Regions from separate parts of the Neobacillus sp. GCM10023253 genome, predicted to be linked through region 1. Evidence: predicted binding sites of a transcription regulator. Region 1 holds the regulator's gene; each other region holds the start of a gene.
What was found. Region 1 encodes Rex, which represses fermentation and respiration genes when NADH is low (regulators of the CRP and FNR family bind a similar motif). Its sites were predicted from a motif close to TTGTGAAATATTTCACAA; they were not measured.

Region 1 (2,207 bases):
CCTTCTCCGAAAATTTCATTCTCTAATTGATGAACTTCTTGAGGACGGACAATCCGGTCAATCCGATTATTAAAAGCATCAAAGTGAAGCATGTAGGGGCGGACTTCCGGCCTGGCAATTCTTTCAGCTAACCGGTTCCATTTTGCAGATACTGTTGGCGAAAAGGATAATAGTTTTTCGTGGACTTGGCTGTGCTGAGAACCCGTAAATTTCTTAACCGCTTTTTGTAAAAACGGTTCATCACGATACCAATCAAGGTTGTCACGTTTTTCGAGAAATTCATCAAAGCTGTAAGAATTTTTTCCTTTCGCTTCTGTCTCTTGGGAAACAAGCTTCATAAAAACGCCACTCTCCTCATGAATGATAATTCATAATTTTCAATTTAATTTTAAATGTAAGGATATGGCAGCGTCAAATATAAGTAGAAAACAAAAAAAAGGCCGAACTAATCAGACCTCATAAAAAGATATCTTTATTGCTGCGCCCTTCTATAACGGTATTGGTTCCACTGAAAATAAATAAAGCATCCGATGCAAAAACCTAGAATTGCCACAAAGGCAGCCACCGCGACAAGAATCGTGAACACATAGCCAACACCATTCCATCCCAGCAGGAATCCTACAAATCCAATTCCCAAACACGATACGGCAATTTTTTGATTAAATTGCTGCTGCTCCCAATCCTCAGGGATATAAGCCTTTGGGTCCTTTCTTAAAAATAGTTTTGCTATTTGCATAATCGGATTAAATCCGAATAAAAGACCAGACATACCGGCAACAAACGGCACTAACAAAAACCATTCCTGTCCGGATAACCATGTTAACACAACACTTAAAACAATCGTCCACTGGTTTGTTTTCACAAGCGGCCGTGGGATTGAACGAACTTTTTCTGTCATTTTAATTCCAACCTTTCCTATTGGATTACGATAATTACTCGTGTAATCATTTTACCCGCTTCAACTCCCTTTGTATAGTGATCTGTTTAGGAAAAATGTTTCCAAACGAAAAATGGGCCTCTCACCATTTTGGCGAGAAGCCCATTGATTATTTATTCTTCTACTTCGTGGTTTGGATAATGCTTTAAAAAGTAAACAAGTGATTGCAGCTCCACCGCCAGGTCAATATGATGCACGCGGATCGATGAAGGTACATTCAGTCTCGCTGGTGTAAAGTTTAAAATCCCTTTTACATTCGTTTTCACAAGCTTGTCTGTAATCTGCTGTGCAACCGGGGCCGGCACCGTCAAAATCGCCACCGAAATATTTTCCTCAATCAAATACTGTTCTATATCGTCCATCGAATAAACGGGAACATCGCCTATCGAACCGCCAATTTTTCCGGGGTCCACATCGAAGGCACAAGCGATTTTTGTATTATTATTTTTTAAAAAATTGTAGTGTAAAAAGGCTGTGCCGAGATTACCCACCCCGATTAACGCTACCTTTGTTAATTCATCTTGATCAAGTGTTTTCCGGAAAAACGATAACAAATAGTTTACGTTATAGCCGTACCCCTTTTTCCCAAGGGCCCCGAAATAAGAGAAATCCCTGCGAATAGTGGCCGAGTCCACCTTTACTGCTTCACTCAATTCTGCAGATGACACCCTCTGCTTGCCAGAAGAATGAAGGTTTTGTAAAAATCGATAATATAAGGGCAGACGCTTTGCTGTTGCCTGTGGTATTTTCATCGTTTCATTGGACATATTTCTCCCACCCTTCAATTTTAATGGATATATTAGATTTCTCTTCTAAAATCACCGTTTTTGCCGCCGGTTTTTTCCACCAGAAAGGTTGGTCCAATCACCATCCCTTTATCAACTGCCTTACACATATCATAGACGGTCAGGGCACAAACAGAGGCGGCTGTTAGCGCTTCCATCTCAACCCCCGTACTGCCTTTGGTTTTCACTGATGCAGCAATATGCAGTGTATATTGTTCCTGCCCGGCCTGCTCCCACGAAAAACTAATATTGATACCTGTCAATGGAATCGGGTGGCACATTGGAATGATATCCCATGTCTTTTTCGCTGCCATCACTGCAGCAACCTGGGCAACTGCTAAGACATCGCCCTTTTTCATTTCGTGGTTTGTAATTTTTTCATAAATTTCAGTGCATACGGATATGCTTGACTGGGCTATCGCCGTGCGTGCCGTTTCCGGCTTATCGCTGACATCGACCATCTTGGCCCGGCCTTCTTCATTAAA
Region 2 (2,207 bases), on a different contig from region 1:
CACCTTTTTAATATTAAGTAAATGCATGGCACCGACATTGACTGAAACCGAGTTTCCTCCATATGTGCCCGTGCCAAGGGTTAGTGTCGGCAGTAAATCGTTATAAACGTTTCCAGTTGCCCCTTGGGCGGAAGGAGTATTGATTAGGATCCTTCCTGCTCTCATTCTCATCGCGTACTGTTCAACAATCTGGTCATTAGCCGTATGAATGGAAGCGGTGTGGCCGAGTCCACCGTATTCTAATGTGGCTTCTGCCAGGTTAAAGGCTTCCTCTGTACTATTTGCCTTATAGCAGGCAAGAACAGGGCTTAGTTTTTCACAGGAAAGCGGATATTTTGGTCCGACTCCTTCCAACTCGACCACTAAAACCTTGGTATCAAATGGGACTTCGATTCCGGCCATTTGGGCAATTTTAAAGGCTGGAAGACCGACAATCATCGGATTGAGGAATCCGGTTTCTTCTTTTATCGCTACTTTTTCTAACTGTTTCCTTTCCTCCTCATTTAAAAAGTAACAGTTGTTGGCGATCATTTCCGTAATGACTTCGGTATAGATTTCTTTATCGATGATTAACGCTTGCTCAGAGGCACAAATCATTCCATTATCATAGGTTTTCGACATAATCAGGTCTTGGACGGAACTCTTGATATTGGCAGTTTTTTCGAAATAACAAGGTACATTGCCTGGTCCGACACCAATTGCCGGTTTGCCGGAACTATATGCGGCTTTCACCATGCTAGAACCTCCGGTCGCAAGAATTAGCGATACTTTTGGATGCTTCATTAACATATTGATACCATCCAGAGTGGTAGTTTCCATCCATTGAATACAATTTTCAGGAGCGCCTGCACGGACAGCGGCTTCTCTTAGAAGTTCAGCTGTGAACCTTCCCGAATTCTGTGAAACGGGGTGAAAGGAAAAAACAATCGGATTTCTTGTTTTCATAGAAATAAGAGATTTATAAATGACAGTGGATGTGGGATTTGTCACAGGCACCAGCGCGGCGATGACCCCGACAGGTTCGGCAATTTCATAGCTGCCCTCATGCGCGTTTTCACTGATAATGCCGACCGTTTTCAGATTTCGAAGGGTGTGATAAATCATCTCTGTTGCAAACATATTTTTCGTGATTTTATCTTCGTAAAGGCCTCGATTCGTTTCCTCAACAGCCATTCTGGCAAATTTATCGTGGTTCTCGAGTGCAACAAGTGCCAACTGCTTGACAATTTCATCGACCATTTCCTGCGTAAAGCTGCGAAACTCCGTAGCTGCCTGAGCGGCATTAGCTGCTAATCGGTCAATCATCGAAACTGTTTGCTTTTGCTGTAACATTTTTTCTTCCACTGCCATTGATTGTTCCTCCCTAAAATCATTTATTGTGAAATGTTGAACAATAGTAAATTAATATTTTCCTTACGTTCAAAATATAGCAATCGTAAACCAAGAAATTTGTAGAATTATGCGGCGAAAGTTGGGGAAACACTTATAAATAGAATAGTTTCAAAGAATGTTCATAATTGCTTTTTTTAGAGTGGAAAACTCTCAATATTTTTATTTTCGGAAAATTTTGATACTATATTATGTATAAAGTCAATCATAAGAGGGGAGTAAAATAATGATTCTGCAACTAGAGGACGTTTCGCTCAAACGGAGCGACAATTGGATTTTAAAAAATGTCAATTGGCAAATAGAAAAAGGGGAGCATTGGGTTTTATTCGGTTTAAACGGTTCTGGTAAAACGGCCATCCTAAATTTGCTGAACGCCTATAATTTCCCGACAAAGGGAAAAATTAATGTTTTAGGAATGGAGTTTGGGAAAACCTATCTTGCTGAAAAGCTGCGCAAGCAAATTGGCTTTGTTTCATCCTCACTTCAGGAAAAATTTCACCCGGGCGATAATGCCTTTGAAGTGGTACTAAGCGGAGCATTCGCTTCCATTGGTCTCTATGAAGCTCCCACAGACGAAATACGAAGAAAAGCCATTTCCTTACTTGAGGAGCTTGGCTGCATCGATTATGCTAACAGAAATTATGAAACTTTATCGCAAGGGGAGAAACAGCGGGTGTTAATTGCCCGCGCGTTAATGGCTGACCCGTCTTTGCTGATTCTCGATGAGCCAACGAACGGTCTGGACTTTATTGCCCGTGAAAAACTATTGGAATCAATCGAGACGATTGCCAAAAACCCAGATGCACCAGCCATCATTT
Region 3 (2,207 bases), on a different contig from region 1:
TGCCTATAGAAGCTTGGAGCAAGCTGTATCGACCCTGATTCTTGCCGCAGCGCATGTTACGGAAGAAGGAGAAATGCGGGAGGCGTCATGGGAAAAAGCAATTGAAGAAATATCAAATGCTGCTCTTGCTAAATATCAATCTCTTGTCTTTGAAGATCCCGATTTCCTAACCTATTTTCAATCTGCAACACCACTAAGGGAAGTGGGTGCATTAAACATCGGCTCAAGACCAATGAGCCGCAAAAACCAAGGACGCTTTGAAGACCTGCGAGCTATTCCATGGGTTTTTGCTTGGACCCAAAGCAGACAACTCCTGCCGGGGTGGTATGCGGCAGGAACAGGCCTGGAAGCTTTTGCATCAGGCAGTGAGCAAAACTTAAAGCTGCTAAAGGAAATGTATCTGAAGTGGCCTTTCTTCCAATCAACGATTGATAACCTGCAAATGGCTCTCATGAAGGCTGATATTACAACTGCCAAAGAATATTTAACACTTGTTGAAGATAAAACGATTGCTGAAAGAATTTTTACGAATATATTCGAGGAATATGAGAAAACAAAAGCGATTCTTTTGAAAATTACGGGGGACCAAGAATTACTTGACCATACTCCAAACATAAAAGAATCTGTGTTCCGCCGCAATCCGTATGTCGACCCGCTTAATTTCCTTCAGGTCGAATTAATAAAAGAACTTAGAAAACAGGACGAGCCTGACGCTGCTGTTTTGACGGAAGTTCTCTTGACCATTAGCGGTATCTCCGCCGGTTTGCGTAATACAGGTTGATTTTTAGCCACAAACCTATTTTAGGGTTTGTGGCTTTTTGAATTTTTTGTGAACTTTTGTAAAATGAATGGCTGTTCATTCATTTTGTCGCAAAATTCGACAAAATCGAAAAAAGTCACGTGCTATATTTATGCAGAGGGGAAAAGGAGTGATTAGATAATTCATATTACCGGAGGGATGTCTACATGGCTGTAAAAGAAAAAGTTGTCCAGGAGAAACATCAGGTTTATGCAATGATTGATGAATTAGCCAATAACGGAGCGAAAGCACTGAATGAATTCCGCTGTTATAATCAGGAAATCGTGGACGAAATTGTTAAACAGATGGCTCTTGCTGCACTTGAAAACCACAAGTATTTGGCCAAGCTTGCAGTAAAAGAAACACAAAGAGGGGTTTACGAAGACAAAGTTTTTAAAAACATGTTTGCCACTGAAATGATTTACAACAACATCAGGGATATGAAAACGGTGGGTGTCATTGCCGAAAATGATAATGATGGGATGGTCGAAATGGCCGAGCCGGTTGGAGTCATTGCCGGTGTTATCCCCATCACCAATCCGACATCAACAGTCATTTTTAAATCGTTGATTTCACTTAAAACAAGGAATCCAATCATCTTTGCATTTCCACGATATGCTCAAAAATGCTGTACAATAACAGCCCAGCTGCTTAGCGAAGCGGCTGAAAAGGCTGGCGCTCCAAAGAATTGCATCCAGTGGATAGAGGTACCTTCTCATGAAGCCTTTCAGGCCCTGATGAAACATCCGCAGATATCGCTCATCCTTGCAACCGGGGGCCCGAATCTAGTAAGGGCAGCGTACAGCTCTGGAAAGCCTGCACTAGGTGTTGGTGCCGGAAATGTACCTTGTTATATTGAAAAATCGGCCAACATTAAACGTGCAGTCAATGACTTAATTTTGTCAAAGACCTTTGACAACGGTATGATTTGTGCTTCCGAACAAGCTCTTATCATTGATCAAGAAATTTATGATGTAGTAAGACAGGAGTTGATCGCCAATCACTGCTATTTTCTCAATAGGGAAGAAAAGCAATTGCTCGAACGCGCCGCAATTGAACCAAAAACAAAAGAGCTTAACCCAATGATTGTCGGTCTTCCTGCTTATATGATTGCAAAAATGGCTGGAATCAATGTGCCGCTCAATACAAAGATTCTACTTGCCGAGTTGGATGGTGTGGGGCAGCAGTATCCACTATCCTGTGAAAAATTAAGCCCGATATTAGCGTGCTACAAGGTCAATAGTTTTGCAGAAGGACTTCTTGTTGCTGAAGAGACACTTGAATATGGCGGTCTTGGGCATTCGGCAGCGATTCACACTACCAACCAGGATGTGATTGATACATTTTCGCAAAGAATGAAAGCTGGCAGGATTATTGTCAATACACCATCCACACACGGGGCAATCGG
Region 4 (2,207 bases), on a different contig from region 1:
TATATTTATGGCTGCTATTTTCAGCACTTTTCATTTTCAGCAAGGAAATGATGTCTTCTTTAGGAATTTCTCTAATCCATTTGGAATCCTGGTGACAGTTCACGCATTTGTCGAGTTCTTGAATAGCAGTACCTCCGTGTGCCTGATTCCATCCTTCCTCTTTGTGGCTCTTAGGAACCTTAACTTTTCTATGACACGTTTCACATGCCATGGAAATCTTAACGTCCTTTTGCTGCTTTCCAATGGCTTGTAAAATGAGATCCTGAGTCTTTTCTTCATGTACCTTAGCTAAGTCTTCAGCTGTGCCACTTCCAGCTGTTCCTTCTACAGCTGATTCCGTTTTTGTTTCGGTTGCTACAGGCTCGCTGACTCCTTCTTTTTTGCTTTCATCAATCTTTTTCTCCACTTCCTCCGGGTTTGGCGGAACTAGATAAGCGACGTCCTTCCAAGGCTTTTCGCCATTGTTCACTTTGTCATGGCAATCGATACAGGTACCCATGTTCGGGCGCAAGTATTTCTTTTCCATGATTTTTTCAGCTGTTTCTTTCGTATACTCACCGCGAACTTCTTCAGTATTAATACCGCGGGCCGCCATCTTGGCGTGAACGACACCGGCATGGCAGGAGATACATGGAATACCTTCTTCAATATGCCCTTTGTGATTAACCTTTAGGTCACCAGAAGCGGTGACAAGGCGGTTTTTGGAGTGACACTGCATACAGTTCTCGTTCGAAACAACCTCATCTTCTGTTTGGACAATTTGTTCCGGCACCCCGGTAACGTGATAGTAAACTTCTTTCAACGACTTAACTTTGTGAGTCAGCATGTTGATGGTGCCCGGCTTGATATGGCACTGGACACACGTGATATTATTGTGAGCACTTGCCGTAAAGGTCGAGTATTCTGGTGCCATTTCGTGACAGCTCGAGCAGAACGCCGGCGAGTTGGTGATGGCCAGTGCACCATAGCTGCCGCCTCCAATTACAATCAACCCTATTAGTGAAATGAACATGACTTTCCATCTTGTGACCGGATCCTTCCAATCTATGTTTTTGACTTTTTGCCAAAGTCTGCGAAATAGGCCCACCTTTTTTTTATCTTCTCTTGCATCGGGATCGGTTTCTTTTTTCTTTTTCCCCCAAAAGGCCATTTTCCTCACCCTTCCCATATTTGATTGGTTCTCTATTTATTTTCCATTGCTACCTCTCTAAAGGTAGTATCTTACATTAAAAAGGAGAATCCAATGTACAATTTGTGAATATTTTTACATTCACAGAATTGATACATTTCTCTAAATAAACAACATATAAACGTTGTAATCTAGGCGTTTGGTTAACAATATAGGCAGAGTGAAAAACTGTATTAAAACTAATTTTTATGCAAAAATATTTAAAAATATGCAAATAACCATAAACTCTTAAAGGCAACTCATAAGTTCTATACATTTTTCACAGATTTGCCATAATTGAAGTAGATAATAGGACGTATGTCCGGGAATTTTAGCTGAGTTTCTCCCAATGTTGTCACCTGCATAGTGGAAATGGTAAGATTAAATAGGAAAATTAGAGATTTTTATTGGATTCATTTTTTCAAAAAATGCTTTTGAGTCTCAGATAAAAGGAGCGTTTCATCAAATATGGGGATTTTAAATAAAGTGTTTGACCTAAATAAACGTGAGCTGAAACGGCTGGACAAGCTGGCTGCAAAAATTGATGCGATAGCCTCAGAAACAGAACGTTTAACAGACGAGCAGCTGCGTGAAAAAACGGAAGAGTTCAAGGCCCGCTACCAAAAGGGCGAAACGCTTGATGACCTATTGGTTGAGGCGTTTGCGGTTGTCCGTGAGGGTGCCCGCCGCGTGCTTGGCCTTTATCCATACCATGTTCAGCTGATGGGGGGTATTTCTCTCCACGAGGGTAATATTTCCGAGATGAAGACCGGTGAAGGTAAAACATTAACGGCGACAATGCCCGTTTACTTGAATGCTTTGTCCGGAAAAGGCGTTCATGTTGTCACGGTCAACGAATACCTGGCAAGCCGTGACGCAACCGAGATGGGTCAGTTGTATGAATTTTTAGGACTGACAGTCGGATTGAACTTAAACAGCATGGATAAGGATGAAAAACAAGCTGCTTACGCCTGCGATATTACGTATGGTACGAACAACGAGTTCGGCTTCGATTACCTGCGTGATAACATGGTCCTTT

Region 2: adhE (bifunctional acetaldehyde-CoA/alcohol dehydrogenase) is a predicted target of Rex. The motif match lies at 1,377-1,394, and genes of this name have one in related genera.
Region 3: adhE (bifunctional acetaldehyde-CoA/alcohol dehydrogenase) is a predicted target of Rex. The motif match lies at 828-845, and genes of this name have one in related genera.
Region 4: ACFPA1_RS12290 (cytochrome c3 family protein) is a predicted target of Rex. The motif match lies at 1,253-1,270, and genes of this name have one in related genera.

The regions. Positions count from the first base shown of each region.
Region 1 is NZ_JBHSHV010000011.1:5,726-7,932, reverse strand. Features, by position in the region: gene ACFPA1_RS13785 (acyl-CoA dehydrogenase family protein) at 1-338, opposite strand, end outside; gene ACFPA1_RS13780 (DUF4395 domain-containing protein) at 473-898, opposite strand; gene ACFPA1_RS13775 (redox-sensing transcriptional repressor Rex) at 1,051-1,704, opposite strand; gene moaC (cyclic pyranopterin monophosphate synthase MoaC) at 1,737-2,207, opposite strand, start outside.
Region 2 is NZ_JBHSHV010000003.1:457,961-460,167, forward strand. Features, by position in the region: gene adhE (bifunctional acetaldehyde-CoA/alcohol dehydrogenase) at 1-1,350, opposite strand, end outside; gene ACFPA1_RS02655 (ABC transporter ATP-binding protein) at 1,616-2,207, shown strand, end outside.
Region 3 is NZ_JBHSHV010000003.1:171,386-173,592, forward strand. Features, by position in the region: gene ppc (phosphoenolpyruvate carboxylase) at 1-781, shown strand, start outside; gene adhE (bifunctional acetaldehyde-CoA/alcohol dehydrogenase) at 967-2,207, shown strand, end outside.
Region 4 is NZ_JBHSHV010000008.1:338,518-340,724, forward strand. Features, by position in the region: gene ACFPA1_RS12290 (cytochrome c3 family protein) at 1-1,150, opposite strand, end outside; gene secA (preprotein translocase subunit SecA) at 1,637-2,207, shown strand, end outside.